One region of the Serratia bockelmannii genome, then DNA from elsewhere that is predicted to be linked to it. Evidence: predicted binding sites of a transcription regulator. Region 1 holds the regulator's gene; the other holds the start of a gene.

Region 1 (8,009 bases):
CTGGAAGCTGCCTTCGGCCAGGCACAGGGGTATGTGAATCAATACTTCACCAAGGCGTCTTACAAATTCGATCTGCTGGGCAACCCGCTGACCACCAGTTACCAGTTCTACGGTGCGGAAGACCGCATCAGCGACAAGAACGATCCGAACAGCATCTACGACGGTCTGGCCTGGCTGCAGGCGCTGACCTTCGGTTACACCACCGGGCAGTTCAACTGGCGTCTGGAAGGCACCATGGTCAAGGCGGAAGGCAACCAGGGCTTCTTCCTGCAGCGCATGACCCCGACCTACGCTTCGTCCAACGGTCGTTTGGACGTGTGGTGGGATAACCGCTCCGACTTTAACGCCAACGGCGAGAAAGCGGTGTACGCCGGCGTGATGTATGACCTCAGCAACTGGAACCTGCCGGGCATGGCGGTCGGCGGCTCCTACGTTTACGCCTGGGACGCCAAGCCGAGCACCAACCCGATCTACGATCAGAGCCAGCGCCTGAAAGAGAGCGCCTGGAGCCTGGACGCGATGTATACCATCCAGGAAGGGCGCGCCAAGGGCACCCTGATCAAACTGCACTACACCCAGTATGACAACCACACCAACATCCCGAGCTGGGGCGGCGGTTACGGCAACATCTTCCAGGACGAGAAAGACGTCAAGTTCATGGTCATCGCGCCATTCACCATCTTCTGATGCGTTCCCCGGCCTCGCCGCCGGGGCAGTTAAGGGAATTCAACGATGAAAAAAATCATGCTGATGTTGGCGGCCGCTGCGGCCCTGAGCGCCTGCGCGCAACCCACCGCGCCGCCGGAAGACGCCAAGTTGAAGCAGGCTTACAGCGCCTGCATCAACACTGCCGAAGGCTCGCCGGAGCGTCTGCAGCCCTGTAAGGCGGTGCTGAACGTGCTGAAACAAGAGAAGCAGCACCAGCAGTTCGCCGCGCAGGAAACGGTGCGGGTGATGGATTATCAGAACTGCATTATGGCGGTGCACAGCGGTAACGGTCAGGCTTACGACGCCAAGTGCGGCAAGCTGTGGCAAGAAATTCGCGATAACAATAATTAAGAAGGATAAGAAGATGAACGCATTCAAACTGAGCGCGCTTGCCGCCTTGACGGCAACGATGGGATTCCTGGGCGGCATGGGGAGCGCCATGGCCGATCAACAGCTGGTGGATCAGCTTAGCCAGCTGAAGCTGAACGTGAAAATGCTGGATAACCGCGCCGGCGAAAACGGCGTGGATTGCGCGGCGCTGGGCGCTGACTGGGCCTCTTGCAACCGGGTGTTGTTCACCCTCAGCAACGACGGCCAGGCGATCGACGGCAAAGACTGGGTCATCTATTTCCACAGCCCGCGCCAGACCCTGCGGGTAGACAACGACCAGTTCAAGATCGCTCACCTCACCGGCGATCTGTACAAGCTGGAGCCGACCGCCAAATTCAGCGGCTTCCCGGCCGGTAAGGCGGTGGAAATCCCGGTGGTCGCCGAATATTGGCAGCTGTTCAGAAACGACTTCCTGCCGCGCTGGTATGCCACCTCCGGCGACGCTAAGCCGAAAATGCTGGCGAATACCGACACCGAAAACCTGGATCAGTTTGTGGCGCCGTTCACCGGCGACCAGTGGAAGCGCACCAAGGACGACAAAAACATTCTGATGACGCCGGCTTCGCGCTTTGTCAGCAATGCCGATCTGCAGACGCTGCCTGCCGGTGCGCTGCGCGGCCAGATCGTGCCGACGCCGATGCAGGTGAAGGTTCACGCGCAGGACGTCGATCTGCGCAAAGGGGTATCGCCGGATCTGAGCACGCTGGTTAAGCCGGCGGCGGACGTCGTCAACCAGCGCTTCGCGCTGCTGGGCGTGCCGGTTCAGGCCAACGGTTACCCGATCAAAACCGACATCCAGCCGGGCAAATTTAAAGGCGCGATGGCGGTGCCGGGCGCCTATGAGCTGAAAATTGGCAAGAAAGAGGCGCGGGTGATCGGCTTCGATCAGGCCGGGGTGTTCTACGGGCTGCAGTCTATCCTGTCGTTAGTGCCGAGCGACGGCAGCGGCAAGATCGCTACGCTCGACGCCAGCGACGCGCCGCGCTTCCAGTATCGCGGCATTTTCCTCGACGTGGCGCGTAACTTCCATAAGAAGGATGCGGTGCTGCGCCTGTTGGATCAGATGGCGGCTTACAAGCTCAACAAATTCCACTTCCACCTGAGCGATGACGAAGGTTGGCGTATTGAGATCCCCGGTTTGCCGGAGCTGACGGAAGTCGGCGGCCAGCGCTGCCACGATCTGAGCGAAACCACCTGCCTGTTGCCGCAGTACGGCCAGGGGCCGGATGTCTACGGCGGTTTCTTCACTCGTCAGGACTACATCGACATCATCAAATACGCCCAGGCGCGCCAGATTGAGGTGATCCCGGAGATCGACATGCCGGCGCACGCCCGCGCGGCGGTGGTCTCGATGGAAGCGCGCTACAAGAAACTGCATGCCGCCGGCAAAGAGCAGGAGGCCAACGAGTTCCGCCTGGTGGATCCGACCGATACCTCCAATACCACCTCCGTGCAGTTCTTTAACCGTCAGAGTTACCTGAACCCGTGCCTGGATTCCTCCCAGCGCTTTGTCGACAAGGTGATTGGCGAGATTGCCCAGATGCATAAAGAAGCCGGCCAGCCGATCAAGACCTGGCACTTCGGCGGCGACGAAGCGAAAAACATCCGCCTGGGCGCCGGCTACACCGACAAGGCGAAACCGGAACCGGGTAAAGGCATCATTGACCAGAGCAATGAAGACAAGCCGTGGGCCAAGTCTCAGGTGTGCCAGGTGATGATCAAAGAGGGCAAAGTGGCCGACATGGAGCACCTGCCGAGCTACTTTGGTCAAGAGGTCAGCAAGTTGGTGAAAGCGCACGGCATCGACAGAATGCAGGCCTGGCAAGACGGCCTGAAAGACGCCGAGAGTTCGAAGGCGTTCGCCACCTCGCGCGTGGGCGTCAACTTCTGGGACACCCTGTATTGGGGCGGTTTCGATAGCGTTAACGACTGGGCCAATAAAGGGTATGAAGTGGTGGTCTCCAACCCGGACTACGTCTATATGGACTTCCCTTACGAGGTGAACCCGGACGAGCGCGGTTACTACTGGGGTACCCGCTTCAGCGACGAACGCAAGGTGTTCAGCTTCGCGCCGGACAACATGCCGCAGAATGCGGAAACCTCGGTCGATCGCGATGGCAACCACTTCAACGCCAAGAGCGACAAGCCGTGGCCGGGCGCCTACGGGCTGTCCGCTCAGCTGTGGAGCGAAACCCAGCGCACCGACCCGCAGATGGAATACATGATCTTCCCGCGCGCGCTCTCGGTGGCAGAACGCGCCTGGCACCGCGCCGGTTGGGAGCAGGACTATCGTGCCGGCCGCGAATACAAAGGCGGGGAAACCCACTTTGTCGATACCAAGACGCTGGAGAAAGACTGGCTGCGCTTTGCCAATATCCTGGGCCAGCGTGAACTGGCCAAGCTGGACAAGGGCGGCGTCGCTTACCGTCTGCCGGTACCGGGCGCACGCGTAGCGGGCGGCAAGCTGGAGGCGAATATCGCGCTGCCGGGGTTGGGCATCGAGTACTCCACCGACGGTGGCAAGCAGTGGCAGCGCTATGATGCCAAGGCCAAGCCGGCGATCTCCGGTGAAGTGCAGGTGCGTTCGGTCAGCCCGGACGGCAAACGCTACAGCCGCGCCGAGAAGGTCTAAGCCCGGTGCAACGGCCCGCTGCCCTGGCGGCGGCCGTATAACGAAGGGGGAATGCGTTCGCCCACGCGTGTCGGCGTAGGGCGGACGTTGTAGTGAGAGTAGTACGTGGAGTCGCTGTGCCGCTGCAATTGTGATATTTCATGACATGATTTTCCCCCGGCTTGTCCGGGGATTTTTTTGTCTGCTGTACGGCGGGCATAAAAAAACCGCCTCGGTGTGAGGCGGTTTTTCATAGCCGGTCAGGGCTTACTTCTTGTCGTGCAGCGTTTCGTCTTCGCGGCAGTCACCGGTTTCACAGTGGCCGTACAGGTACAGGCTGTGGTTGGTGAGCTTGATACCGTGCTGCTTGGCGATATCACGCTGGCGCACTTCGATGGATTCGTCGCTGAATTCGATCACTTTGCCGCAGTCCAGGCAAATCAGGTGATCGTGGTGATGCTGTTGGGTCAGCTCGAACACGGACTTGCCGCCTTCGAAATTGTGACGTGTCACAATGCCCGCATCGTCAAACTGGTTCAGTACGCGATAAACCGTTGCCAGCCCGATCTCTTCGCCCATATCAATCAGTTTTTTGTACAAATCTTCCGCACTGACGTGATGGCATTCCGGATTTTGCAGTACTTCCAGGATTTTGAGTCGCGGAAGCGTGACTTTTAAGCCGGCCTTCTTCAATGCGATGTTGTTGTCGGTCATGCGAATTCAGTCCTGTTACTATGCTAATCAAGTTGAGGCGTACTCGCCTGTGGCATCGGTCGGCACAAAGAGTTAATGCGTCTCATTATAGAACCGGTTGTACTAAATGGAAACCGCCGGTTGTTAACAAAGATATAATTGCACTATTGCATGTTTTGCATGCAACGCCTTGATGGATGGGATAAACCGATATCTCAGTCTACCGTGACGGGGTGGGAAGTTACAAATCTGTAGCTTCTATCGCAGCAATCCCTGTTGCCGATGACGGCCCTGTCGGCACACTATGCACTTTACAGGGCCTTTGTTCAACCTTTCGCCAGTGCCGGGGTTTAGCCGACGATATCGGCCAGGCTCAGCTCTTCGACAATCTGTTTGACCCAAGCGTCCACGCGCTCGTTGGTCAGCTCCGGCTGACGGTCTTCGTCGATCGCCAGACCGATGAAGTGATCGTCGTCCGCCAGACCTTTGGAGGCCTCGAAGTGGTAGCCTTTGGTCGGCCAGTGGCCCACGATGGCCGCGCCGCGCGGTTCGATGATGTCGCGGATGGTGCCCATCGCGTCACAGAAGTATTCCGCGTAGTCTTCCTGGTCGCCGCAGCCGAACAGCGCCACCAGTTTGCCGTTGAAGTCGACTTCTTCCAGCGTCGGGAAGAAATCATCCCAGTCACACTGCGCTTCACCGTAGTACCAGGTCGGGATACCCAGCAGCAGGATATCGAACCCTTCCAGGTCTTCTTTGCTGCTTTTAGCGATGTCATGCACTTCAGAGACGTCGTCGCCAAACTGTTTCTGGAGAATTTTCTGGATCATTTTGGCAATGTTTTCGGTATTGCCAGTGTCGCTGCCAAAGAAAATGCCTACAGTAGCCATATCGCGTATAACCTTTAAATTCAAGTAATTGCATTACTCGATGCCAGCACTGCCGCCGCTGACGCCGATTAAAATGATGCCATGGCAAGAGCCTTTCGCCTCCGGGGCGGGCGCCGACAGGCGCAGTCTCTTACCGGTAAATGCGTATCATGCCAGAAAGTGGCGCCGGGGTTTTATCGCATTTATGCGATGCCGGAGAATGAAGAAAAGCGGGGTCGATCCGGCGTTGTCCTTAACGCCGCGCCGCGCGTGCGGCCGAAGAGATCAATGTTCCGGCTGTTCTTCCGCCAGTTGTGCCAACAGCATCTGCTCGATGAGTTCGCTGCGGCTGATGTTGCGCTGTTCCGCCAGTTTGTTCAGGGCATCCACCGCGTCCGCGTTGATTTTCAGCTCTACGCGTCGCAATCCACGCACTTTATCGCGCCGTAACTGATTGCGCTTATTGATTCTAAGCTGTTCATCGCGGGAAAGCGGGTTGGTTTTCGGGCGCCCCGGACGGCGTTCATCTGCGAACAGATCCAGCGTCGTGCGATCCGTTTGTTCTTTTGCCATAGGTAGCGGTACTGCAAGGGAGTTTGCATCAAAAAGCGCTCGCACGCTTCCGGAGGCATCGGTTAACACACTTCGGGCCAATAAACCCTAACCCAAATTCACCTCCGAACCGGCGTTCGCGAACGCGCTGGCGCGGCGGCAAAATTATAGCGCGCCATATTACCCCAGCAGATGGAGCGGCGACAATGCCTAACTGCGGGCTAAACGCGCTAAGCCGTTATCTTTAGCGCGTTTTTTCGCCAGGTGAGTGCGTTTTTCAGGCTTCGCCGAGGAAACGGTGGATGGCGCGCAGCACCGCTTCCGGTTTTTCGGCGTGCACCCAATGGCCGGTGCCGGCGACGACGTGTGCGCGGGCCTGCGGGAACTGGCGGGCGATATCCGCACGGTAGCTGTCCTGCACGTACGGCGACAGGCCGCCGCGAATGAACAGAGTCGGATGCGGCCAGGCCGGGACTTCCTGCCAGCCGGTAATGTCTGCGTAGCGTTCGATCAGTACCGGCAGGTTGAAGCGCCATTCACCGTTGTGGAAGGACTTCAGCAGGAACTGGATCACGCCTTCTTCCTGCAGGTAGTCGCGCATCAGTTGGGCAGCCGCCTGGCGCTGGGTAATGCCGGCGGCGCTGACGGCCTTCAGCGCGGCGAAGATCTCGTCGTGGCGGCGGGTTTGGTAATCCACGGGCGCGACGTCGATGACGATCAGCCTGGCGATGCGCTCGGGCGCGATGGCGGTCAGCGCCATCGCCGCTTTGCCGCCCATCGAATGGCCGATGACGATCGCTTTTTCCAGCTGCAGTTCGTCGAGCAGCGCCAGCAGATCCTGCGCCATGGCGGGGTAGTTCATGTCGTCGGCGCGCGGGGAGAGGCCGTGGTTGCGCAGATCGACCTTGATCACACTGTGCTGTTTATGCAGATCGCGCGCCAGCACGCCCAGGTTGTCCAGATTGCCGAACAGCCCGTGGATCAGCAGCACCGGCAGCGCGTCTGACTCGGCGGCCAGCAGTTGATAATGTAATTTCATGGCGAAGTTCATACTGAGAGAGATTCAGATTAGGGTATCATGATTGAATCGCACGATGAATCATGCGGAATTTTCGCGGCGCGGGCTTGGCAGTGCCGGCTATAGGTATTAGTCTGCATTTGCCGTCCGGAGGCACATTGTTGTGTTCGCCCCAGCGCTTTTAACCTTATAATCCCATGGCTTGAATGCAGGATCTGGCTTCAGGTTCTAAGTAGAAAAAACAGTATTGGATAAAGATGAAAACTATTGAAGTCGACGAAGAGCTTTACCGTTATATTGCCAGCCACACGCAACACATCGGTGAAAGCGCGTCCGATATTTTACGCCGCATGTTGAAATTCACCGCCGGGCAACCGGTGCGCGCGTTGCCTGCCGCCAGTGCGTCACAGTCCGTCGAGCTGGAAAAAGCGGTGCCGGCTCAGCGTCCGCGCGATCGCGTACGCGCCGTGCGTGAACTGCTGCTGTCGGATGAATACGCCGAGCAGAACAAAGCGGTCAACCGTTTCATGCTGGTGCTGTCCACGCTGTACACCCTCGATGCCGCCGGTTTCGCCGCCGCTACCGAGGCGTTGACCGGCCGTACCCGCACCTATTTCGCCGGCGATCAGCAGACTCTGCTGGCCAACGGCACGCACACCAAGCCGAAGCATGTACCGGGCACCCCTTACTGGGTGATCACCAATACCAATACCGGCCGCAAGCGCAGCATGATCGAACACATCATGCAGGCGATGCAGTTCCCGGCGGAACTGATCGAGAAAGTTTGCGGTACCGTCTAATTTAGCGAACAGCCCGTCATGATGGCCGTGCGCGACGTATTTGCCCGGTCACCGACAGGGATGAGGGAGATATGTCGATGGCGAATAATCCACGTGCCGGGCAGCCCGCCCGCCAAAGCGATCTGATCAACGTAGCCCAGCTGACGTCGCAGTACTATGTGCTGCAACCGGAAGCCGGCAATGCCGCACATGCGGTGAAGTTTGGTACCTCCGGCCACCGCGGCAGCGCGCAGCGCCACAGCTTCAACGAAGCGCACATCCTCGCCATCGCTCAGGCGATCGCCGAAGTTCGTTATCAGCAAGGCACTACCGGCCCGTGCTACGTGGGCAAAGACACCCATGCACTGTCCGAGCCGGCCTTCATTTCC
Region 2 (8,009 bases), 1.2 Mb from region 1:
GTGCTCGCTGCGCGGGAACACGCTCAGATCGAGCGGCGGTTTGCCGCTGGCGGCGCCCTGCGCCAACGCTTCGCTCAGATCGAGCGCCAGCGGATTATCGTGCAGCGCATGCTGCTGCGCCTGCGCCAGTTCGGCGGCGAAGTTAAGGTAGTCGCCCAGCGGGTTGTCGACCGCCAGCTGACGCAGACGGTCGGCGCGGCGGCTGTACAGGCTTTTCAGGTTGGCGAAAAGTAACGGCGGGATGTTCTCCGCCGTTGTGGACTTCTCACGCTGTGCCCCTAACTGCTCTTTAGGAACGATGCGGATACTCATCAGGGTTTATCTTCCTGTCGTTTCTCGCGGACCTCACGGTACCAGCGCGGATGATGTTTCTTGGCCCAGGCCGCCGGCACCCAGCCTTCCACCATCGCGGTAATGGTGCCTTTTACCCACAATGCGGCGTAAATGTGCACCATAATCACGATGATAAGGCCGACCGCGGCCAGCGAATGCACCAGCAGCGCGATGCGGATCAGCGGGATGGAGAACGACGGCGCAAAATACGGCCGCCAGATCACCACGCCACTGGCCAGCAGCAGCACCAGGCTGATAATCGCCGCCCAGAACACGCACTTCTGGCCGAAATTATAGCGCCCAGTGTCACCCACTTCCTCGTTCATGGCGATTTTGTGGATGTTCTTGGCCCAGACGATATCTTCCCGGTTGATCAGGTTATGCTTCCAGTAGCGCAGGAACATCAGCAGGAACGCGGCAAACATGATCACCCCGACAAACGGGTGCAGAATGCGCGCCAGCTGCGGCGTCCCGAAGATGTTCATCAGCCAGTTGAAGGAGGGGAAGAAGAACCCCAGCCCGCTGATGGCGGCGAACACGAAGCAAAACGCCACGATCCAGTGGTTGATGCGCTCCGGTGCGCTGTAACGCTGAATGGGCTTTTCCTTTCTCATTTGCGCGTCTCCTCGTCGTGCGACTCGTCGTGCTCGTCCTCATCCTCGACGCGGTTAGGCCCGACGCCGACATAGTGGAACACGCTGGCCGCGAAGGTGGCGGCAAAACCGATGGCCGCCAGGGGTTTCCACACGCCCTTCCAGAAGGTCACCGCCGGGCTGATGCTCGGGTTGTCCGGCAAACCGTGGTACAGCTGCGGTTTGTCGGCGTGGTGCAACACGTACATCACGTGCGTGCCGCCCACCCCTGCCGGATCGTACAGACCGGCGTTCTGGTAGCCGCGGGTGTTCAGCTCGCTGACGCGATCCGCCGCCACCTGCTTCATCGCTTCCTTGGTACCGAAGTGAATGGCGCCGGTCGGGCAGGTTTTCACGCAGGCCGGTTCCTGGCCGACGTCCACGCGGTCGACGCACAGGGTGCACTTGTACACCCGGTTGTCGTCCTTGTTCATGCGCGGCACGTCGAACGGGCAGCCGGCGATGCAGTAGCCGCAGCCGATGCAGTGCTCGGATTGGAAGTCGACGATGCCGTTGGCGTACTGAATGATCGCGCCTTCCGACGGACAGGCCTTCAGGCAGCCCGGATCGGCGCAGTGCATGCAGCCATCCTTGCGGATCAGCCATTCCAGCTTGCCGTTTTCCTCCACCTCGGAGAAGCGCATCACCGTCCACGACTTGGCGGTCAGATCGGCGGGGTTATCGTACACCCCGACGTTGTGCCCCACTTCGTCGCGGATGTCGTTCCATTCGGAACAGGCCACCTGACAGGCCTTGCAGCCGATACAGGTGGTGACATCGATCAGTTTGGCCACTTCTTCCTGGTGGTCACGGGCGCGCGGCGCCGGCGTGAAACCATTGGTGGCGGATTTACGAATGATGTCTTGAGATTGCATGGCCATGATTCGTCTCCGTTACACCTTTTCCACGTTGACCAGGAACGCCTTGAACTCCGGCGTTTGCGTATTGGCGTCGCCGACGAACGGCGTCAGCGTGTTGGCGATAAAGCCTTTCTTCGCCACCCCTTCGTAACCCCAGTGGATCGGGATGCCGATGGTGTCGACTTCCTGGCCGTGCACCTGCAGCGTGCGAATACGTTTGGTCACCACCGCCTTGGCCTTGATGTAGCCGCGGTTGGAGCTGACCTTCACGGTATCGCCCTGCTTGATGCCCTTCTTCTCCGCCAGCTTTTCGCCGATCTCCACGAACTGCTCCGGCTGCGCGATGGCGTTCAGCCGCGCGTGCTTGGTCCAGTAGTGGAAGTGCTCGGTCAGACGATAGGTGGTGCCGACGTACGGGAACTTGTCGGATTTGCCCATCGCCGCCAGATCGTCCTTGAACACGCGCGCCGCCGGGTTGGACACCACATTCGGGTGCAGCGGGTTGGTGCCGAGCGGCGTTTCGAACGGCTCGTAGTGTTCAGGGAACGGCCCTTCCGCCATCTTGTCGGTGGCGAACAGGCGGCCCATGCCTTCCGGCTGCATGATGAACGGCCCGACGTCGCTGCCCGGCGCGGCGGTGCTGTAGTCCGGGATATCGGCCCCGACCCACTTGGCGCCGTCCCACTCCAGCAGCTGGCGTTTCGGATCCCACGGTTTCCCCTGCGGATCCGCCGAGGCGCGGTTGTACAGAATGCGGCGGTTGAGCGGCCATGCCCAGGCCCAGCCCAGCGTATTGCCGAGGCCGGACGGATCGGCGTTGTCGCGCCGCGCCATCTGGTTGCCGGCCGGCGTCCAGCTGCCGGCGAAGATCCAGCAACCGCTGGCGGTGGTGCCGTCGTCGCGCAGCTGCGCGAACGAGCTGAGCAGCTCGCCTTTTTTCACCAGCACTTTGCCGTCGGCATCCAGCAGATCCGCCAGCGCCTTGCCGTTGTTCTCCTGCGCCACCTCTTCCGGCGCCGGGTTGTCCGGCGTCAGGTAGTCCCAGGTCATGTTCAGCACCTGTTCAGGCACCGCACCGCCGTCGCGCGCATACATCTCGCGCAGGCGGCTGAAGATGCCCGCCAGGATCTCACCGTCGTTCAGCGCTTCGCCCGGGGCGTCCGCGCCTTTCCAGTGCCACTGCAGCCAGCGGCCGGAGTTGACGATCGAACCGTTCTCTTCGGCGAAGCAGGTGGACGGCAGGCGGAACACTTCGGTCTGGATCTGCGAAGGATCCACCTCGTTGAACTCGCCGTGGTTCTGCCAGAAGTTAGAGGTCTCGGTGTTCAACGGATCGATGGTCACCAGGAACTTCAGCTTGGACAGCGAAGCCACTACCTTGTTTTTGTTCGGGAACGACGCCACCGGGTTAAAGCCCTGGCAGAAGTAGCCGTTGACCTTGCCCTGCGACATCATCTCGAAGTACTGCAGCACGTCGTAGCCCTTGTCCCACTTCGGCAACCAGTCAAAGCCCCAGCTGTTGTCCTTCTGCGCCTTGTCACCGTAGAAGGTCTTCATCATGCTGACGAAGAATTTCGGGTAGTTGCCCCAGTAGTTCACCTGGCCCGGCAGCAGCGCCTTCGGCGTGTTGGCCTTCAGGTAGGTCTCGAGATCGGTCTGTTTCTCCGACGGCAGCGTCAGGTAGCCCGGCAGGCTCTGCGACAGCAGGCCGAGATCGGTCAGCCCCTGGATGTTGGAGTGGCCGCGCAGCGCGTTGACGCCGCCGCCCGCCATGCCCATGTTGCCGAGCAGCAGCTGGATCATCGCCATGGTGCGGATGTTCTGCGCGCCGACCGAGTGCTGAGTCCAGCCCAGGGCGTACAGGAACGAAGCGGTCTTATCCGCGACGCAGGTTTCGGCGATGTATTCGCACACCTTGAGGAAATCGTCCTTCGGCGTGCCGCAGATGTTGGTCACCACGTCAGGCGTGTAGCGGCTCACGTGCTGCTTCAGCAGGTTCCACACGCAGCGCGGATCCTGCAGCGTGACGTCGCGCTTGGCGAAGCCGTTCTCGTCGAACTGGTAGTTCCAGGTGGTTTTGTCGTACTTGCGGTTTTCCGCGTCGTAGCCGCTGAACAAGCCGTCTTCGAAGGCAAAGTCTTCCCGCACCAGCAGGCTGGCGTTGGTGTAGGCCTCGACGTACTCGCGATTAAACTTGTTGTTGGTCATCAGATACAGCAACACGCCCGACAGGAAAGCGATGTCGGTCCCGGAGCGGATCGGCGTGTAGAAGTCCGCCACCGATGCGGTTCGGGTAAAGCGCGGATCGATCACGATCAGCTTGGCATTGTTGTGTATTTTGGCTTCCATCGCCCAGCGGAACCCCACCGGATGCGCTTCCGCCGCATTACCGCCCATGACGATAATCAAATTCGCGTTCTTGATATCAACCCAGTGGTTGGTCATCGCACCGCGACCAAATGTTGGAGCAAGACTTGCTACCGTTGGTCCGTGTCAGACACGCGCCTGGTTGTCTACGGCAAGCATGCCGAGAGCGCGACTAAATTTTTGCGACAGAAAACCGGTTTCGTTGCTGGCGGCCGAGGCGCACAGCATGCCGGTGGTCAGCCAACGGTTGACGGTAACGCCCTGGTCGTTGGTTTTGATGAAGTTGGCATCGCGGTCTTCTTTCACCAGCTTGGCGATGCGGGTAAAGGCGTCGTCCCAGCTGATGCGTTGCCATTTGTCCGACCCCGGCGCCCGGTATTCCGGGTACTTGAGGCGGCTTTCACTGTGGATAAAGTCAACCAGGCCGGCGCCTTTCGGGCAAAGCGCGCCGCGGTTTACCGGGTGATCCGGATCCCCTTCGATATGGAAAATGCTTTCTTTGGCGTTCTTGGCGCCATCACCAAGGCTGTACATCAACAGCCCACAGCCGACGGAACAATACGTACAGGTATTACGGGTCTCACGGGCGCGCAGCAGTTTGTACTGCCGGGTTTCCGCCAACGCCACTTCGGGGGCAAAGCCCAGCGCGGCCACCGTCGTTCCTGCCATACCGCCAGCGCAGATCTTAAAGAACTGCCTTCTGCTGACCTGCATGGGGGTCTCCTTTACTCTCGATTGTCACATTGTTCAAATGCGCCTGCCCCGCTAGCGCGGCAAACGCGAATGTCACTGTTGTTATGCTTGCTACGAACGCCGGCCATATTACCACAGCGTGCTTGTGGTTGTTACACACTCGTGCTCATTCAGTGAACGCATTGGCACATTTCGATACATTTCGACCTTGGCGCTCCCTACAGTATAGAGAGTAACCCACGTGCCGGGGCGATGGCTTGATGCGGCCACCCGCCGCCCTCTTCTATCAGTATGTTAGCGCATCGATTTGTTCATTAACCACACACTTCACAGGGCATTGATAATCATTTTCAATATCATTTAATTAACTATAATGATCCGACTGCTTACGCGGTGCTCGCCCTTTGCGCCGCCCATACACCACTGGAGATGATGATTATGAGTTATTCACTGCCATCCCTGCCGTACGCTTACGACGCACTGGAACCGCATTTCGACAAGCAGACGATGGAAATCCATCACACCAAACACCACCAGACCTACGTTAACAACGCCAACACCGTGCTGGAAGCCTACCCTGAGCTGGCCAAATACAGCGTTGAAGAGCTGATCCAGGATCTGGATAAAGTGCCTGCCGACAAACGCACCTTCATGCGCAACAACGCCGGCGGCCACGCCAACCACAGCTTCTTCTGGAAAAACCTGAAAACCGGCACCACGCTGGGCGGCGATCTGAAAGCGGCCATCGAGCGCGATTTCGGCAGCGTTGAGAAATTCCAGGAAGAGTTCGAGAAAGCCGCAGCCACCCGCTTCGGTTCCGGTTGGGCCTGGCTGGTGCTGAAAGACGGCAAGCTGGCCGTGGTGTCTACCGCCAACCAGGACAGCCCGCTGATGGGCGAAGCCGTCGCCGGCGCTTCCGGTTTCCCAATCATCGGCCTGGACGTGTGGGAACACGCTTACTACCTGAAATACCAGAACAAACGCCCTGACTACATCAAGGCGTTCTGGAACGTGGTCAACTGGGACGAAGCCGCCGCACGCTTCGCCGCGAAGAAGTAATTCGCCCCCGTTGATGAAGATGCCCGCCGCCGGCGGGTATTTTTTTGCCTGAAATCCGCTAAAGTTTGACCACTTCTTGCCGATGGTTTGTTCAATTGACGTTCGCCCGGAGAAGGAAAAACGCTATGGCGGCATTGCAAGCATTAGCAGGAAAGTTCACTCATCTCACCGTAGGTAAAAAGCTCGGCCTCGGCTTCGCGCTGTTGCTGCTGTTGGCGGTCGTCATCGCCGGCACCGGGGCGCAATACCTGCACATCATCGAATCCCGCGCCGATCGCATCGACTTCAGCAACCGGCTGAACGAGGAGATCAACCAGGCCAAATACAACCGCGCCATGTACGGCCAGACCTACCAGCCGGAGTATCTGCAGAACAATCGCGCCAATATCGATAACGCCGTCAAACTGATAGACCAGGGCCAGGCGTTGGACTGGGACGCCCAAAGCCGCAAGGATCTGCAGCGTCTGGTGACGCTGATTGGGGAATATCAGCAACAGCAAAAAATCTTTGAGCAGGCGGTCTCGGCGAAAGACGCGGTGCGCCAGAGCTGGAACATGTCGGAAGTGCAGGCCAGCCTGAGCCAGGTGGAGCGCCAGCTCACCAACGGCGATCTGCAGTTGGCCTTCATTCAACTGAACCAGAAGCTGACCCAGGTGCGCTACGGCGCGCGCGGTCTGTTGCTGAGCCTGAACAAAGAAACCGAAGCGCCGCTGATGGCGGCCATCGACGACGCACGCGACGCGGCCAACGCCCTGAGCCGCCGGGTCAGCGACGCGCAGCGCCCGCAGCTGCAACCGCTGCTGGCCGCCCTGGACGATTACAAAAACCGCATCGCGGCCTACCTGCCGGCCTATGAGCACGAACAGCAGATCAGCCGGCAGCTCGGTGAACGCGCGCATGAGATCGGCACGCTGGTGAACGCCTTTATGCAGGACGAACTGGCGCAGACGCGCAGCAACATCAACCTGGCGCAGCTGCAGATGGGCATCACCACCCTGATCGCCATCATCGCCGGGATACTTATCGCCTGGCGTATCACGCTGCAGATCACCCGTCCGCTGCACAGCACGCTGGCGATGGCGGAACGCATCGCCAGCGGCGATCTGCGCCAGGCGCAGACCAGCACCCGCCGCGACGAGCTGGGACAACTGCTGAACGCGGTGGCGGCGATGAGCCAAAATCTGCGCACCATGATTGAGAAGATCCAGATGGGGGTCAGCCAGGTCTCCACCGCCTCCGCGGAAATCGCCGCCGGCAACACCGATCTCTCCTCCCGCACCGAACAGCAGGCGGCGGCGGTCGAAGAAACCGCGGCCAGCATGGAACAGCTGACCGCCACGGTGAAACAAAACGCCGACAATGCCCATCACGCCAATCAGCTGGCCACCGACGCTTCGCAGACCGCGCAACAGGGCGGCAAGCTGGTGGAGAACGTGGTCAGCACCATGCGCGATATCTCCAGCAGTTCGCAGCGTATCGCTGAAATTACCACCCTGATCAACGGTATTGCCTTCCAGACCAACATCCTGGCGCTCAACGCCGCGGTGGAAGCGGCGCGCGCCGGCGAACAGGGACGCGGCTTCTCGGTGGTCGCCAGCGAAGTGCGCAGCCTGGCGAGCCGCAGCGCCCAAGCGGCCAAGGAGATCGAAGGGCTGATCGCCGAGTCGGTCAGCCGGGTGAAAACCGGCACCGAACTGGTGGAAAGCACCGGCAACACCATGGAACAGATCGTCCGCTCGGTCACCCACGTGCGCGACATCATGGCTGAAATCGCCGCCGCCTCCGATGAGCAGACGCGCGGCATCGCCCAGATTGGCCAGGCGATCGTCGAGATGGATCACACCACCCAGCAGAACGCCGCGCTGGTGGAAGAGTCCGCCGCCGCCGCCGATTCGCTGGAAGAACAGGCCGACATGCTGCTGCAGAGCGTTTCGGTGTTCCGTTTGGCGGAGCAGACCGAACCCACCGCCGTGAAAACCGCCGCGCCGAAAGCGCCTGCCGTAAAAACCGCGGCCGCCAACGCCGCAGCGGAGGAGAACTGGACCACCTTCTGACGCCACGCCCC

Evidence for each region. The regulator Fur, encoded in region 1, represses iron uptake genes when iron is present. The targets are predictions, from matches to a motif close to ATAATAATGAGAACNACTATCAA.
Region 2: the regulator Fur is predicted to act here: its motif matches at 5,223-5,245, upstream of sodA (superoxide dismutase [Mn]).

What each region holds. Positions count from the first base shown of each region.
Region 1 is NZ_CP196512.1:1,216,173-1,224,181, forward strand. It holds gene chiP (chitoporin ChiP) at 1-687, shown strand, start outside; gene chiQ (ChiQ/YbfN family lipoprotein) at 733-1,059, shown strand; gene ACSJLU_RS05790 (beta-N-acetylhexosaminidase) at 1,073-3,730, shown strand; gene fur (ferric iron uptake transcriptional regulator) at 3,977-4,423, opposite strand; gene fldA (flavodoxin FldA) at 4,753-5,292, opposite strand; gene ybfE (LexA regulated protein) at 5,557-5,844, opposite strand; gene ybfF (esterase) at 6,101-6,874, opposite strand; gene seqA (replication initiation negative regulator SeqA) at 7,099-7,641, shown strand; gene pgm (phosphoglucomutase (alpha-D-glucose-1,6-bisphosphate-dependent)) at 7,719-8,009, shown strand, end outside.
Region 2 is NZ_CP196512.1:41,651-49,659, reverse strand. It holds gene fdhE (formate dehydrogenase accessory protein FdhE) at 1-312, opposite strand, end outside; gene fdoI (formate dehydrogenase cytochrome b556 subunit) at 312-947, opposite strand; gene fdxH (formate dehydrogenase subunit beta) at 944-1,846, opposite strand; gene fdnG (formate dehydrogenase-N subunit alpha) at 1,859-4,906, opposite strand; gene sodA (superoxide dismutase [Mn]) at 5,324-5,944, shown strand; gene ACSJLU_RS00195 (methyl-accepting chemotaxis protein) at 6,070-7,998, shown strand.